Regions from separate parts of the Streptomyces sp. NPDC037401 genome, predicted to be linked through region 1. Evidence: riboswitches for the same ligand, from Rfam matches in the RefSeq annotation. Region 1 holds a riboswitch; each other region holds the start of a gene.
What was found. Region 1 has a riboswitch for cyclic di-AMP ahead of ACZ7H1_RS11070 (M23 family metallopeptidase). Riboswitches for the same ligand answer to the same signal wherever they lie in the genome.
Positions count from the first base shown of each region.

Region 2: another riboswitch for cyclic di-AMP. It lies ahead of ACZ7H1_RS00620 (M23 family metallopeptidase); the one in region 1 lies ahead of ACZ7H1_RS11070 (M23 family metallopeptidase).
Region 3: another riboswitch for cyclic di-AMP. It lies ahead of ACZ7H1_RS23115 (M23 family metallopeptidase); the one in region 1 lies ahead of ACZ7H1_RS11070 (M23 family metallopeptidase).
Region 4: another riboswitch for cyclic di-AMP. It lies ahead of ACZ7H1_RS13865 (transglycosylase family protein); the one in region 1 lies ahead of ACZ7H1_RS11070 (M23 family metallopeptidase).

Region 1 covers NZ_JBVJWO010000009.1:19,123-22,624, reverse strand. The annotation lists tRNA gene ACZ7H1_RS11080 (tRNA-Met) at 18-91, shown strand; gene ACZ7H1_RS11075 (PP2C family protein-serine/threonine phosphatase) at 252-1,397, shown strand; cyclic di-AMP (ydaO/yuaA leader) riboswitch at 1,670-1,804, shown strand; gene ACZ7H1_RS11070 (M23 family metallopeptidase) at 1,816-2,820, shown strand; partial or broken gene ACZ7H1_RS11065 (PrsW family intramembrane metalloprotease) at 2,810-3,502, opposite strand, start outside.
Region 2 covers NZ_JBVJWO010000001.1:133,599-137,100, reverse strand. The annotation lists gene ACZ7H1_RS00625 (SGNH/GDSL hydrolase family protein) at 1-553, opposite strand, end outside; gene ACZ7H1_RS00620 (M23 family metallopeptidase) at 748-1,809, opposite strand; cyclic di-AMP (ydaO/yuaA leader) riboswitch at 1,812-1,982, opposite strand; gene ACZ7H1_RS00615 (tyrosine-protein phosphatase) at 2,282-3,088, shown strand; gene ACZ7H1_RS00610 (aspartate aminotransferase family protein) at 3,202-3,502, opposite strand, start outside.
Region 3 covers NZ_JBVJWO010000021.1:112,932-116,433, reverse strand. The annotation lists gene ACZ7H1_RS23125 (HPr family phosphocarrier protein) at 28-309, shown strand; gene ACZ7H1_RS23120 (GntR family transcriptional regulator) at 515-1,198, opposite strand; gene ACZ7H1_RS23115 (M23 family metallopeptidase) at 1,414-2,208, opposite strand; cyclic di-AMP (ydaO/yuaA leader) riboswitch at 2,221-2,380, opposite strand; gene ACZ7H1_RS23110 (M16 family metallopeptidase) at 2,598-3,502, opposite strand, start outside.
Region 4 covers NZ_JBVJWO010000011.1:97,248-100,749, reverse strand. The annotation lists gene ACZ7H1_RS13875 (cytochrome P450 family protein) at 1-231, shown strand, start outside; gene ACZ7H1_RS13870 (transglycosylase family protein) at 368-1,444, shown strand; cyclic di-AMP (ydaO/yuaA leader) riboswitch at 1,732-1,903, shown strand; gene ACZ7H1_RS13865 (transglycosylase family protein) at 1,907-2,602, shown strand; gene eno (phosphopyruvate hydratase) at 2,884-3,502, shown strand, end outside.

The sequences.
Region 1 (3,502 bases):
AGAGTGGTGTTTACCGACGCGGGGTGGAGCAGCTCGGTAGCTCGCTGGGCTCATAACCCAGAGGTCGCAGGTTCAAATCCTGTCCCCGCTACTCCAGTACGAAGGCCCGGATCCTCACGGATCCGGGCCTTCGTCGTTCCGTACCCCTTTCGGCCGTGGCCCGGTGGCCGGCCGTGCGGTGCGGCCGCAGCCTTGTGGGGCGAGGCGGCAGCGGTCCGCACCCGTGCGAGCGGACCGGGCAGGAGAACACCGTGGTGGGGCAGGGGCAGGCTGGTGGGAGCGCGATCGCCCGGAGGTTCGTGCGCGCGCTGCCCGTGCTGCTGGTGCTGCTGGGGCTCGTCTTCGACGTGCTCACCCCGCCGAGCTTCACCGGTTCGCCCTTCTTCTCCGCGGCTCCGCTGGTCGCGGCTCCGCTCTTCGCGCTCGCCACCACCCTGCTCACCGGCGCGCTCGCCTCGGGCACCGTCCTGCTGCTGCACGTCCACCACGGCACGACCTGGAAGGTGGAGGCGCTCACCGAGCTGGTGACCGTGCTGACCGTCTCGGGGCTCGCCGTGCTGATCAACCGGGTGGTCCGGCGCAGCGGGGAGCGGCTCGCCTCGGCCCGCGAGATCGCGGAGGCGGCGCAGCGCGCCGTGCTGCCCACGCCCGCCGAGCGGATCGGCGGGCTGCACGTCTCCGCCCGGTACGAGGCCGCCGAGGCGGACGCGTTCATCGGCGGCGACCTGTACGCGGTCCAGGAGACGCCGTTCGGGGTCCGGCTGGCCGTGGGGGACGTACGGGGCAAGGGGATGGGGGCGGTGGAGGCCGTCGCGGTGGTCCTGGGGGCCTTCCGGGAGGCCGCGGAGCTGGAGCCCACCCTGACCGGGGTGGCCCGCCGGCTGGAGCGGGCGCTCGACCGCGAGGGCACGCGGCGCGACAGCCTGGATGCCGTGGAGGGGTTCACCACCTGCGTGCTGGCCGAGATCCCGCCCGGCGGGGACGTGCTGCGCGTGGTCAACCGGGGGCACCCCGAGCCGCTGCTGCTGCATGCGGACGGCAGGCTGCGGGCGCTGGAGCCCGCCGAGCACGCGCTGCCGCTGGGCATGGGCGAGCTCGCCGCCGGCCACCCGGACCTGGCGGACGAGTGGGCGTTCCCGGCGGGGGCGACGCTGCTGGTGTACACGGACGGGCTGACCGAGGCGCGGGACCGGGCGGGGGAGTTCTACGACCCTCCGCAGCGGCTGCGCGGGCGGATCTTCCCCGGGCCGGACGCGCTGCTGACCGCGCTGATCACGGACGTGCGCCGGCACACCGGCGGCGGGGCGACGGACGACATGGCGCTGCTGGCGGTCGGGCGGCCGCTGGAGGGGGAGCCGGCCCGGCGGCGTACGGTCCCGGTGGTCCGGAACCGGTAGACTTCGTGCTCACGCACGGTAGTCAACAGGGCGCGCTCCGCAGTGCAGTTGACGATCCGTCAGGGGGCTGGTGTGGCTGGAGAGATACCCAAGGGGTCGGGAGAACGTCCGCTTTGGCCCACTCTTGTTAGTAAAAGTCCAGGCCAGAGCTGGTCAGAGCGTGGCTGATACACGCGAAGGAACAATCGCAACAGCTTGGATTCACTCCCCTGTGTCTATTACCGTTCGATAACGCAGCGCGGTTGTCCCAGCCGTCGCCCCAGACGGCGCCGCGCGCGTGCGCGCCGAATTCCGCAAGGGAACCGGGGAACCACCAATTTGGGGTGAATCGGGTCCGATTGGGCCCGTAGGAGACCTTCCTGCTCCGAACCCGTCAGCTAACCCGGTAGGCGAGAAGGAAGGAAAGGAGTGCGCCCCCGTGGCGTCGAACAGGCCTGTCCCTGAAGCCTCCGAGGTGCTCGACGGCCCCAACGCCGGTGCGTGGGGCGAGTGGAACCCCACCGAGGACTCCGTCCGTCCCGTCCGCGGCCGCCACCGCGTCGCCAAGCAGCGCGGCGGCCTCGCCCGCAGTTCCACGGTCCTCGGCGTCGGCGTCATCGCCGCCGTCGGCGCGGGCGGCATCGCCACCGCCCAGGACCGGCCGCAGATCTCCATATCCATACCCTCGCTGCTCCCCGGCGACGCGGGTGAGGAAGAGGTCTCCGCCGACACCGTCCCGGTGGCCGCGCCCCTCACCACCGCGGGTGTCAGCCCGCAGCAGGCCGAGGCGGGCACCGACGCCGGCGAGGTGCTCCGCAACCGCATCCTGCAGCAGGCCGAGTCCCAGTCGGACGCCGCGGCCGCCGAGGCCAAGGAAGCCGCCTCCAGGGCGGCGGAAGAGGCCGCCGCGAAGGAGGCTGCCGCACAGCGGGAGGCCGCCCGCAAGGCCGCCGAAGCCAAGGCGAAGGCCGCCGAAGCCGCCGCCGAGGCCGCGGCGAAGGCCGCCGCCGAGGCCAAGGCCGAGGAAGAGCGGCTGGCCAAGCTCGCCAAGAGCTACGCGCTGCCCACCTCCTCGTACACCGTGACCTCGCACTACGGCGTCCCCGGCTCCATGTGGTCCTCCGGGTACCACACGGGCCTGGACCTGGCCGCGCCCACCGGCACCCCGGTGAAGGCCGTCCACAACGGCACGATCGTGTCGGCCGGGTACTCCGGTGCGTACGGCTACCGGATCGTGCTCCGGCTCGATGACGGTACGGAGATCTGGTACTGCCACCTGTCCTCGATGTCGGTGACTTCCGGCACCGTGAGCACCGGCGAGACCATCGGCCGCGTCGGCGCCACCGGCAACGTCACCGGACCCCATCTGCATCTGGAGGTGCGGACCGGAGGGGCGACGCAGGATCCGATGGCGTGGCTGCAGAGCAAGGGCCTCGACGTCTGACGGCCAGCCAGGTCAGCAGGGCGAACGCCGGGACCATCACGGTCCCGTAGACGACGTAGAAACCGTGCTCGCCGAACTCCGGAGAGCTGTTCCACAGGGCGTGCACGCCCATCGCCAGCAGCAGCCCGGCGAGCGGGAACAGCACGCGGCGGGCCCGCGTGCGGGTAGGGGTGCCGGTGCCGGTGCGTGTGCCGGCGCCGGTCAGGGCGGCCAGTCCGAAGCCGAGCCCGGTGAGCGCGGTGAACAGCGGATGCGCGAACGGCGACATCACGATCCGCACGAAGAAGGTCGCCGCGGTCATCGAGGCCAGCACCGAGGTGCCGCTGCCGAGGTCTTCGCCGAAGGCGTTGCCGAGGTAGAGGATGTTCTCGGTGAACGCGAAGCCGGTGGCGGTGAACGCCGCGAGCACGAAGCCGTCCGTGAGCCCGGTCAGGTGCCGCCGCCGGAACACGAACACGAGCAGCAGGGCGGCGGCCTTCGCCAGTTCCTCCACGACGGGCGCGATCGCGATCGAGCCGAGCTGGTCGGCGTCGTACGGGTCGGCGGTGGCCGCGGCTATCCAGCGGGTCGCGAAACTGTTCGCCAGTATGGCGATCAGCGCCGCCGCGCAGGCGCCCCAGCCGAAGGAGAACAGCAGCGGGGCCCAGGGACGGCCCGGCGGCTCCGTCCGGTCCGCCGGTCC
Region 2 (3,502 bases), on a different contig from region 1:
AAGCGCGCCGGTCCTGGACGGACTTGAGCGACCACAGGTCGAGCACCGGGCAGTCGTAGCGGTCGGCGATGGCCCGCACGTGTGCGGAGTAGGTGGCCACCTTGCCGCGCAGGTGGCGCAGCACGGGCACGCCCCGGGTGTCGAAGCCGGTGGTGATCATCACGGTGCCCACCGCGCCGGTGAGGTCGGCCACGGCCGCCTCGAACCGCTCGGCGACGTCGTCGGGGTCGCTGCCCGGCCGGATGATGTCGTTGCCGCCGGCACAGAAGGTGACGAGCTCGGGCGCGAGCGCCTTGGCCCGGGGCACCTGCTCCGCCACGATCTGGTCGAGGAGCCGGCCGCGCACGGCGAGGTTCGCGTACCGGAAGTCGTGCTCGTCCCTGCGGTCGGCGAGCAGCACCGCGAGCCGGTCCGCCCAGCCCACGAAGGTCCCGTCGGGACCCGGGTCGCCGACGCCTTCGGTGAAGCTGTCGCCGATGGCCGCGTACGAACCGACCGGTGCCGCGGACGTGCGGGATGCGCAAGGTGCCTGGAACGCACCATCGGATGCCATGAGAGTTGTATCGCCTGCCACGGGACCACATCCTTCACCGAAGGATGTGACCTACGCGACCGTAGGCAAGGGTTGACGCAGGGTGATCTATACCACCCGGTCAGTTTCGGCCAACCAGGAATACGGCCCCCGCACGGCCGATGGCCGGAACCCCACTCGGGTTCCGGCCATCGGCCGTACGACGCTCATACCGGTCAGATGGTCACGCCGTGCGAGCGCAGGTAGGCGAGCGGGTCGATGTCCTGGCCGTACGACGGGCCGGTACGGATCTCGAAGTGGAGGTGCGGGCCGGTCGAGTTGCCGGTGGAACCCGACAGGCCGATCGACTCGCCGGCCGCGACGCTCTGGCCCGCGGAGACGCTCAGCGAAGAGAGGTGGGCGTACTGCGAGTAGCGGCCGTCCGCGTGGCGGATGATGACCTCGTTGCCGTACGCACCGGCCCAGCCGGCCGAGACCACGGTGCCCGCGCCGACCGCCTTGATGCTGGTGCCGGAGCCGACGGAGAAGTCGACACCCGTGTGGTAGCCGCTGGACCACATGGCGCCGCCCAGGCGGTACGAGGTGGAGACGGAGGCGTTGACCGGGGCCACGAAGCCGGCACCGGACACGGCCTCCGAGGAGCCCTGCGCCCCGTCCGAGGAGGAACCGACGGCGGCGGACCGTTCGGCGGACCGCGCCGCGCGCGGCGCCGGGGCGGTGTCGCCGTTCGAATCGACCTTGGACTCGGCCTTCGACTCGCGCTTCGACTCGCCCTTCGACCAGCCCTCGCGCTTCGACTCGCCCCTGTCCTTGGCCTTGGCCTTGGCTTCGCGCTTGACCTCGGGCTTGGCCTCCGCGCGGGCACCGGCCTTCGCCTTGCCGCCCAGGGTCAGCTCCAGGCCCGGGTGGATCAGGGACGGGTCCGAGCCGACCGCCTCCCGGTTGTCCGCGTACAGACGCTCCCAGCCACCGTCGAGGTCCTGCTCGGCGGCGATCTTGGAGAGGTAGTCGCCGGCGACGACGGTGTACGTCGCCGGGGCGGCCTTGGCCGCGACCGAAGCCGCGCCGAGCACGTGCCCCTGCGCCTGAACGAATGCCTGAGCCTGCGCCCGGACCTGCGCCTGCGCCGCAGTCGGCGCGGCCGCCTTCTCGGCGGCGTGGGCGCCGGTGGCACCGATGAGCGGCAGCGCGAGCGCGGCCCCACCGGTCCCCGCGGCGACGAAGCCGCGCGTTATCGGGCTGCTCTTCGGGCGGCGGTGCTTACCCTTTCCGGGCATGGCGAATTCCTCTCCGTCGCCTGCGAGGTGAGCTGTCGGGTTCGGACTGGAGATGTCCGGCCGTACGAGGAGTACTCGTAGGGCTTCACCCCAAGCCGTTCCGGATCTTTCTCCGGTACGGCGGCTTACCTGGTTCCCCCGCTCCTGCCGCACGTATTGGTCGGATGCGGTTTCCGGGCGGCGGCAGGACTCGGCGTTCCACCCGGCTCGGCGGTGACCGTAATCGAGTTCGGCCGAACGGAACAAGCCGTGAATTCACCAAAAGAATCCGCGAGCTGAATGATCGCCGGAATTCCGGTCACTGTCCGTCCATTGCAGCCGTGTAACAGCCGCCCCTACAAGGCAATTCACGTTCGGACCGCCGACACTCACGGTCACCGTATGATCCTGCTCACGGGCCGGGTGCACATCTGCCCCATCCCTGCGGTAACTTGACGCCAAGTAGTGCAATTCGGACACATCGGGAGCTCACGTGACCCTCCGCATACCGCACACCCCGCCGCTGGAGCCGGAGCTCGCCGGAGTGCGCAACTTCCGTGACGTAGGCGGCCTTCCGGCCATGGACGGACGTCGGGTGCGTTCGGGGCATCTCTTCCGAAGCGGACATCTCGCCCATGCCACCGATACGGATACCGAGTACCTCAACTCGCTCGGACTGCACACCGTCTTCGACTTCCGCAACGCCGCCGACCATGCGGTGGAGGGTCCGGACGTCGAGCTCGTCGGCGTCCGGAACGTCAACATCCCGCTCTCCGACCCCGCCGACGGCAGCGAGTTCTGGAACATGGTCCGCGACGGCAACCTCGAACAGCTCCACGGAATCCTCGGCGACGGAAAGGCCGCGGCCCGTATGTCCGCTTCGTACCGCAAGATGATCAAGGAGCGGACGGCGGAGCACAGCCGGGTGGTCCACGCGATCGCGGACGACAGCGTCCCGGTGCTGATGCACTGCGCGGCCGGGAAGGACCGGGCCGGCCTCTCCGTCGCCGTGACCCTGCTCGCGCTCGGCGTGGGGCGCGAGGCGATCACCGCGGACTACCTGGAGTCGAACGCCCCCCACCGCCGCTACCGGATCAGGCGCAGCGGCACGCCCGACGCGCCGCCCTCCCCCGAGGTGACGGCCCTGCTCAGCCCGCTCTTCGAAGCGCGCGCCGCCTATCTGGACGCGGCGTTCGAGGCCATCGAGGAGAGGTGGGGCGGCGTGGAGCCGTACCTGTCGGACGGCCTCGGGCTCACGCCCGCGACCCTGGAGCGGCTGCGCACCCGGCTGCTCGCGTAACCCTCATCACCCACGGGGTACGGGGCCGGGCCCCGTACCCCGTACCGACCTTCCGGGTACTGCCGGACCGGTTCACGGCCTCACCGGTCCACGGCCTCACCCGTCCACGGGCATCACCGGTTCGCGACCGCCTGCTTCACCAGCGTCTTGCCGAAGTCCCACATCAGCCCGCCGCCCGCGTGCGCCTCGTCCATGACCTCGCGGAACGCCGTGACGAAGCGGTCCACGTCCTTTTCGTCGACGACCAGCGGCGGAATCAGCTTGATGACCTCCATGTGGTCCCCGGACACCTGGGTCAGGATCCGGTGCTTCTGCAGCAGCGGCACGACGACCATCTGCGCGAACAGGCCCTTCCGGGCCGCCTGGAGCATCGTCCACCGGCTCCGCAGCCCGAGCGACGACGGCCGCCCGAAC
Region 3 (3,502 bases), on a different contig from region 1:
ACCGGCAAGAACCTGAAGGGCATCACCATGGCAGAGCGCCGCGTCAACGTCGGCTGGGCCGAGGGCCTGCACGCTCGTCCCGCCTCGATCTTCGTCCGTGCGGCGACGGCCTCCGGCGTCCCGGTGACCATCGCGAAGGCCGGCGGCGACCCGGTCAACGCCGGCTCGATGCTGGCGGTCCTGGGCCTGGGCGCCCAGGGCGGCGAGGAGATCGTCCTCGCCTCCGAGGCCGAGGGTTCGGAGGCCGCGCTCGACCGCCTGGCGAAGCTGGTTGCGGAGGGCCTGGAAGAGCTCCCCGAGACGGTCTGATCCACCGGATCACCGCACACGCGCACCGAGGCCGCGGCCTCCCGTACGACGGGAACCGCGGCCTTCGCGTTTTCAGACGGCCCGTTCTCGCATTTCCACCGCTCCACGGAAAAACAATTCGCGCAGCCGGAAATGCCGCGAGCGGATAAAGCCGGTGATCCGGTCCGGCGCCACACGCATATCCGTTATTTGTATACGGCGATTGTTAATGGCGGCCGCTCGCGGTGTTTACGACAGGTTGCAGAGTCCTCACGCGCTCCGCGTCCGGGCGGCGCAGCCGGTGCGCGGCCGCCGCCCGGTCCACGTGCACGGCGGTCAGCGCACGCGCGCGGGAGGCGTCCCCGCGGGCCACCGCGTCCACGATCGCGCCGTGCTCCGCCCAGGACTCCACGGGCCGCACGGGGGCCTCCACCTCGTACATCCACGCGATCTTGTGCCGGAGCTGGGTGAGCAGCGCGATCAGCCCGGGGCTGCCGGAGGCCTGGACCAGCGTCTCGTGGAACCAGCCGCCCAGGGCGCGCAGATCCTCCCCCTGGCCGCGCCTGGCCCGCTCCTGGCCCAGCCTGACCAGCCCGCGCAGCACCTTCAGGTGGGCTTCCGTACGCCGCTGGGCGGCCCGGGCGGCTCCGAGGGGCTCCAGCAGCATCCGCACCTCCAGGAGGTCGGCCGCCTCCTGCTCCGTGGGCTCGGCGACACAGGCGCCGGCGTGCCGGCGTGTGGTCACGAACCCCTCGGACTCCAGGGTGCGCAGGGCCTCGCGGACCGGGACCCGGGAGACGCCGTAGCGGCGCGCCAGCTGCTCCTCGGTGAGCCGGGCCCCCGGCTCGAAGACACCGGTGACGATGTCCTCGCGGATGGCGGTGCACACCGCGTGCGCAGGAATACGCAAAACCGGACCTCCGCTTAATCCCCGCGAAACGCGGTCGTCTACTCAGCCGTTCGGCTCCTCCGACTTCTTGCTGCGACTCTATTGCAGCACACCGGAATTCCCGAGCGCCGCCGGAAATCGGGTCCTTCTTTGGGTCATCCTTTGCCCGGGCACACCGAAGGCCCCGGCTCGGGGAGCCGGGGCCTTCGGGGAAGCGTGCGCCGGGGCGCGCCGGGTCAGATGCTGACGCCGTGCGAGCGGAGGTAGGCGATCGGGTCGATGTCCGAGCCGTAGTCCGCGCCGGTGCGGGCCTCGAAGTGGAGGTGCGGGCCACTGGAGTTGCCGGTCGAGCCGGAGAGGCCGATCTGCTGGCCCGGGGTGACCTTCTGGCCGACGACCACGGACAGCGAGTGCAGGTGGCCGTACTGCGTGTAGGAGCCGTCGTTGTGCTTGATGACGACGTTGTTGCCGTAGGCGCCGCCCCAGCCCGCCTCGACGACGGTGCCCATGCCGACGGCGCGGACCGTGGTGCCGGAGGCGGCGTGGAAGTCGATGCCGGTGTGGCTGCCGGAGGACCACATGGCGCCGCCGGCCTTGTACGAGGTGCTCACGTACGAGCCGTCGATCGGCGAGACGAACTGCAGCAGGCGCTTGCGCTCGGCCTCGCGCTCGGCGCGCTCCTTGGCCTCGCGCTCGGCCTTCGCCTTCGCCTCGGCCTTGGCACGGGCCTCGGCGGCGCGCTGCTTGGCCTCGGCCTCGGCCTGGGCCTTGGCGGCGGCGATCTCGGCGGCCTGCGCCTGCGCGGCGGCCTGGGCCTCGATCTGGCCCGCCATGTCCTCGGCGACGACGACCGTGTTCAGGCCGGTGTCCTCGAACTTCTCGGGGGCGGTGTCGGCGGCGAACGCCGGGCCCGCGAGCGAGCCGACCACTCCGGTGGCGGCGAGGGCGGTGACCCCGGCTATGCCGGCGGCCTTGCGGTTCAGTCGGCTGGAACCACGGTGCTTGCCGGTGGGACGACTGCCAAACGCCATGAAAAGGCTGATCCTTTCCTTCCCTCTCGCCTACCGGGTTAGCTGACGGGTTCGGAGCAGGAAGGTCTCCTACGGGCCCCCTCTTGCGAGGCGGTCCGATTCACCCCAGGGACACTTGTGGGTCCCCGGCTCCCCAGGCTCGCGCCTGACGGGGACTCGGCGATCGCTGCCCGGTGCCGCGGGTGCGGCGCTTACAGCTGACGGACAGCGGGACCGACGCTAGGCGGATCTTCATCCAATCACCAAACAGACACGCGTTTTTGTGGCGCACGCCACTGGGCATAAGCGCAACCACCCGACACAAACGGACATGAAGGACAAACGGGGGCCCTGGCGGATGATCCGCCAGGGCCCCCGTTCATTCAGGCCAGTTGCGGGCCGGCCGTGGGTCAGGGCGTGACCACGGTGACCTCACCGATGCCCAGTTCCCTCACGGGCCCCTCGATCTGCGCCGCGTCACCCACGAGCACCGTCACCAGACGGTCCACGGGGAACGCCTTGACGACAGCCGAAGTGGCCTCCACCGTGCCGGTTTCGGCCAGCCGCGCGTACAACTGCGCCTGGAAGTCGTCCGGGAGCTCCTGCTCGACCTGGTCGGCGAGCGTGCCCGCGACGGCGGCCGCCGTCTCGAACTTCAGCGGGGCGACGCCGACGAGGTTCTGCACGGCCACGTCCCGCTCGGCATCCGTCAGGCCGCCCTCCGCCAGCGTCCGGAGCACCTTCCAGAGGTCCGCGAGCGCCGGGCCGGTGTTCGGGGTGTCGACCGAGCCGCTGATCGCCAGCATGGACGCGCCGGTGCCCTGCGCGGTGGAGCGCAGCACCTGCCCGAACGAGCGGACGCCGTAGGTGTAGCCCTTCTCCTCGCGCAGGACCTTGTCCAGCCGCGAGGTGAGGGTGCCGCCGAGGCAGTACGTGCCGAGGACCTGGGCCGGCCACACGAGGTCGTGCCGGTCCGGGCCGATCCGGCCGATCAGCAGCTGGGTCTGGACCGCGCCCGGCCGGTCCACGACGACCACGCGCCCGGTGTCGTCGGCGGTCACCGGGGGCACGGGGCGCGGCGTGCCGGCCCCGCCGGTCCAGGCGCCCAGGGTGTCGGCGAGGACGGCGTCCAGGTCGGTGCCGCTGAGGTCGCCGACGACCACGGCGGTGGCCGTGGCGGGGCGTACGTGGGCCTCGTAGAAGGCCCGGACGGCCGCGGCGTCGATCCGCGCGACGGTGTCCTCGGTGCCCTGGCGCGGCCGGGACATCCGCAGGGACTCGGGGAAGAGCTCCTTGGAGAGCTGCTTGGCCGCCA
Region 4 (3,502 bases), on a different contig from region 1:
CTGGATCTCTCGCGCACGGACAACCAGCACCTCGGATACGGGCACGGGATCCACTACTGCCTCGGCGCTCCGCTGGCCCGGCTGGAGGGCCAGACCGCGCTGGCGACCCTGCTGACCCGGCTGCCGGACCTGCGGCTTGCCGTCGATCCGTCCGAACTGCGCTGGCGGGGCGGGCTCATCATGCGCGGGCTGCGCACACTTCCCGTGGAATTCACCCCGCAAACGAACTGAACCGGAGTCAATCATTCCTGACAAGGCGTCAGGAGTGTGACCTTTACGTGATCTGCGCTGCATCGACTTGTGACAAGCGTTCGAAGCCCGCTACGTTCGCCGTCGCCCCTTTGCCCCCACGTGAAAGGTCCAACACATGCGTTCCGGGAACGGCCGTCACAGGCGCCCTCGTCAGGCCCCCGCGCTCGTCGTCACGGCCGGAGTCACCGGCTCCGCACTCGCGCTGCCCCTGCTCGCCGCCACGAACGCGTCGGCCGCGGACACCGCCACGTGGGACAAGGTCGCCGAGTGCGAGAGCGGTGGCACCTGGAGTGCCGACTTCGGCAACGGCTCCTACGGCGGGCTGCAGTTCACCCAGGAGATGTGGAAGTCGGCGGGCGGGCTGGAGTTCGCCCCGCGCGCCGACCTGGCCAGCCGCTCGCAGCAGATAGCCGTCGCCGAGAAGGTCCTCGGCTCGAAGGGGCCCGAGGCCTGGCCGCTGTGCGGCAGCACCTCGGGGCTCACGAAGTCCGGCCCCGCCGCCGACGTGGACCCCGGCTCGGCCGCGTCCCCGCGCCCGGTGGCCCCCTCCCCGGTCCGCCCGGACCACGTCGTCCCCGGCGCCGGGAAGCCGGAGGAGCCCGCGACCCCGGCCACCCCCGGCACGCCGGCCACCCCCGGCACGCCCACGACCCCGGGCACGCCGACGACGCCCGGTACGCCGACCACGCCCGCCACCCCCGGTACGCCGACCGTGCCCGGCACCCCGGGCACGCCCACGACCCCGGGCACTCCGGGCACGCCCGGCACTCCCGGAACCCCGGGCACGCCCGGAACTCCCGGCACCCCGGGGTCGACCGACCCGGGTTCGCCGACGCTGCCCCTCACGCCCGGGACTCCCGGCACGCCGGTCCTGCCCGGCACCCCCGGCTTCCCCGCCACCCAGGCCGCGCCGGAGACCCCCGGCGCCACCACCACCCCCGCTCCGGGTGAGGGCACCGGCCGCCACCGCGGCGCGCCGGCCGACGAGATCCCGCTCGGCGCTGACGACCCGTCGAAGGTGACGCCCGAGCCCTCGTACACCGTCAAGCCGGGTGACAGCCTGTCGGAGATCGCGGATGCCAAGGGCGTGAAGGGCGGTTGGAACGCTCTGTACGAGGCGAACGAGCGCCTGATCGGCGAAGACGCGGACCTGATCAAGCCTGGCCAGAATCTCGATCTAAGCGAGAAATAGGGGCACTTCGGGCGGCCCTGATGACCCGTTACGGTAGCAAATGTCCGACTTCTTCGAAGTGAGACATGCATCTCTTCCCGTCAGTGGGCGAGTTCCGCCGTGATGGTTCCGTAATACACCCGCTCACCTGCGCAAACGCTTCCCGCGTAGGGGTGGGTAAGGGCGTTTTCTCCCCGATGTCCGACCTTGAACATCGGGGAGACGTCTGTCTACGGTCTGAACCGCTCGCCACCGCGGGCTCCTTCGACCGCATCGCCGAATCCTGCCGGCGGACGGGGGGAACAGTCGTCGCGCAAGCGCCGAAGGCAGGAGCGGGGGACCCAAGGTAAGTGCCGGACCCGGCCGTTGAGAGACGGTCACGGAACGGCTTGGGGTGAAGCCGCGCGCCAGTCGCGCGGCCGGGCGACTTCATCCGCCCGAACCCGACAGCTCACCTCGCAGGCGTCGGTGAGGAGAAGTTCCATGCTGCTTTCGGGCAAGGGCAAGCACCGTCGTCCCAGCAAGGCCACCCGCATCGTGACCCTCGCCGGTGTCACCGGTGCCGCGGTCGCCGCCCCGCTCATGGCCGCCGGCACCGCCAGCGCCGCCACCACCTCCGAGTGGGACGCCGTCGCCCAGTGCGAGTCCGGCGGCAACTGGTCCATCAACACCGGCAACGGCTACTACGGCGGCCTGCAGTTCGCCCCGTCCACCTGGGCCGGCTTCGGCGGCACCGCCTACGCCCCCAACGCCCACCAGGCCTCCAAGTCCCAGCAGATAGCCGTGGCCGAGAAGGTCCTCGCGGTCCAGGGCAAGGGTGCCTGGCCGAGCTGCGGCGTCGGCCTGTCCCGCGCCTCGAACGGCGGCTCCTCGGACGAGGGCTCCTCCTCCGGCTCCTCGAAGCCGGCCGAGAAGCGCAAGGAGACCCGCGAGGAGTCGGCGCCGACCACCCGCTCCGAGCGCTCGAAGGCCCCGGCAGCCTCCGCGCCGTCCGCCGCCCCGGCCACGGGCTACAAGAAGGGCAACGGCTCGTACGAGGTCAAGGCCGGCGACACCCTCGGCACCATCGCCGACGCCCAGAAGGTGTCCGGCGGCTGGGAGAAGCTCTTCGAGCTGAACAAGGACATCGTGAGCGACGCGAACCTCATCTACCCGGGCCAGATGCTCAAGCTCTCCTGACCCCGCCCGGCTCCGGCCGGACCTCCCCCGGCCCCCGGCCGGACCGCGGCAACCAGGCCCCGCCCGGTGCGCACTTCCCCCCGGCGCACCGGGCGGACGCGTGTCTCCGGGCAGTTGATCAAGGGCTGATTGTCCTGGAACACGGGTATTCGGACCCTTTTTCGTCCCAGGACCCGGGCGGTCGGGCGGCCGACCGCCCCGGGGCGGTTAGGCTCTAGACCGGCAGGGCCACCGCACGGCCCACGCGCCACCGCACACCCAGCGTCACATCCCAGAAGGAGATGCTCGTGCCGTCCATCGACGTCGTCGTAGCCCGGGAAATCCTGGACTCCCGAGGCAACCCCACGGTCGAGGTCGAGGTGGGCCTCGACGACGGCAGCACCGGCCGTGCTGCCGTTCCGTCCGGCGCCTCCACCGGTGCCTTCGAGGCCATCGAGCTCCGCGACGGTGACCCCAACCGCTACATGGGCAAGGGCGTCGAGAAGGCCGTCCTGGCCGTCATCGAGCAGATCGGCCCCGAGCTGGTCGGCTACGACGCCACCGAGCAGCGCCTGATCGACCAGGCCATGTTCGACCTGGACGCCACCGACAACAAGGGCTCCCTCGGCGCCAACGCCATCCTCGGCGTGTCGCTCGCCGTGGCCCACGCCGCGTCCGAGGCCTCGGACCTGCCGCTCTTCCGCTACCTCGGCGGCCCGAACGCGCACCTGCTGCCCGTTCCGATGATGAACATCCTGAACGGCGGCTCGCACGCCGACTCCAACGTGGACATCCAGGAGTTCATGATCGCGCCGATCGGCGCGGAGTCCTTCTCCGAGGCCCTCCGCTGGGGTGCCGAGGTCTACCACACCCTCAAGAAGGTCCTGCACACCAAGGGCCTCTCGACCGGTCTGGGCGACG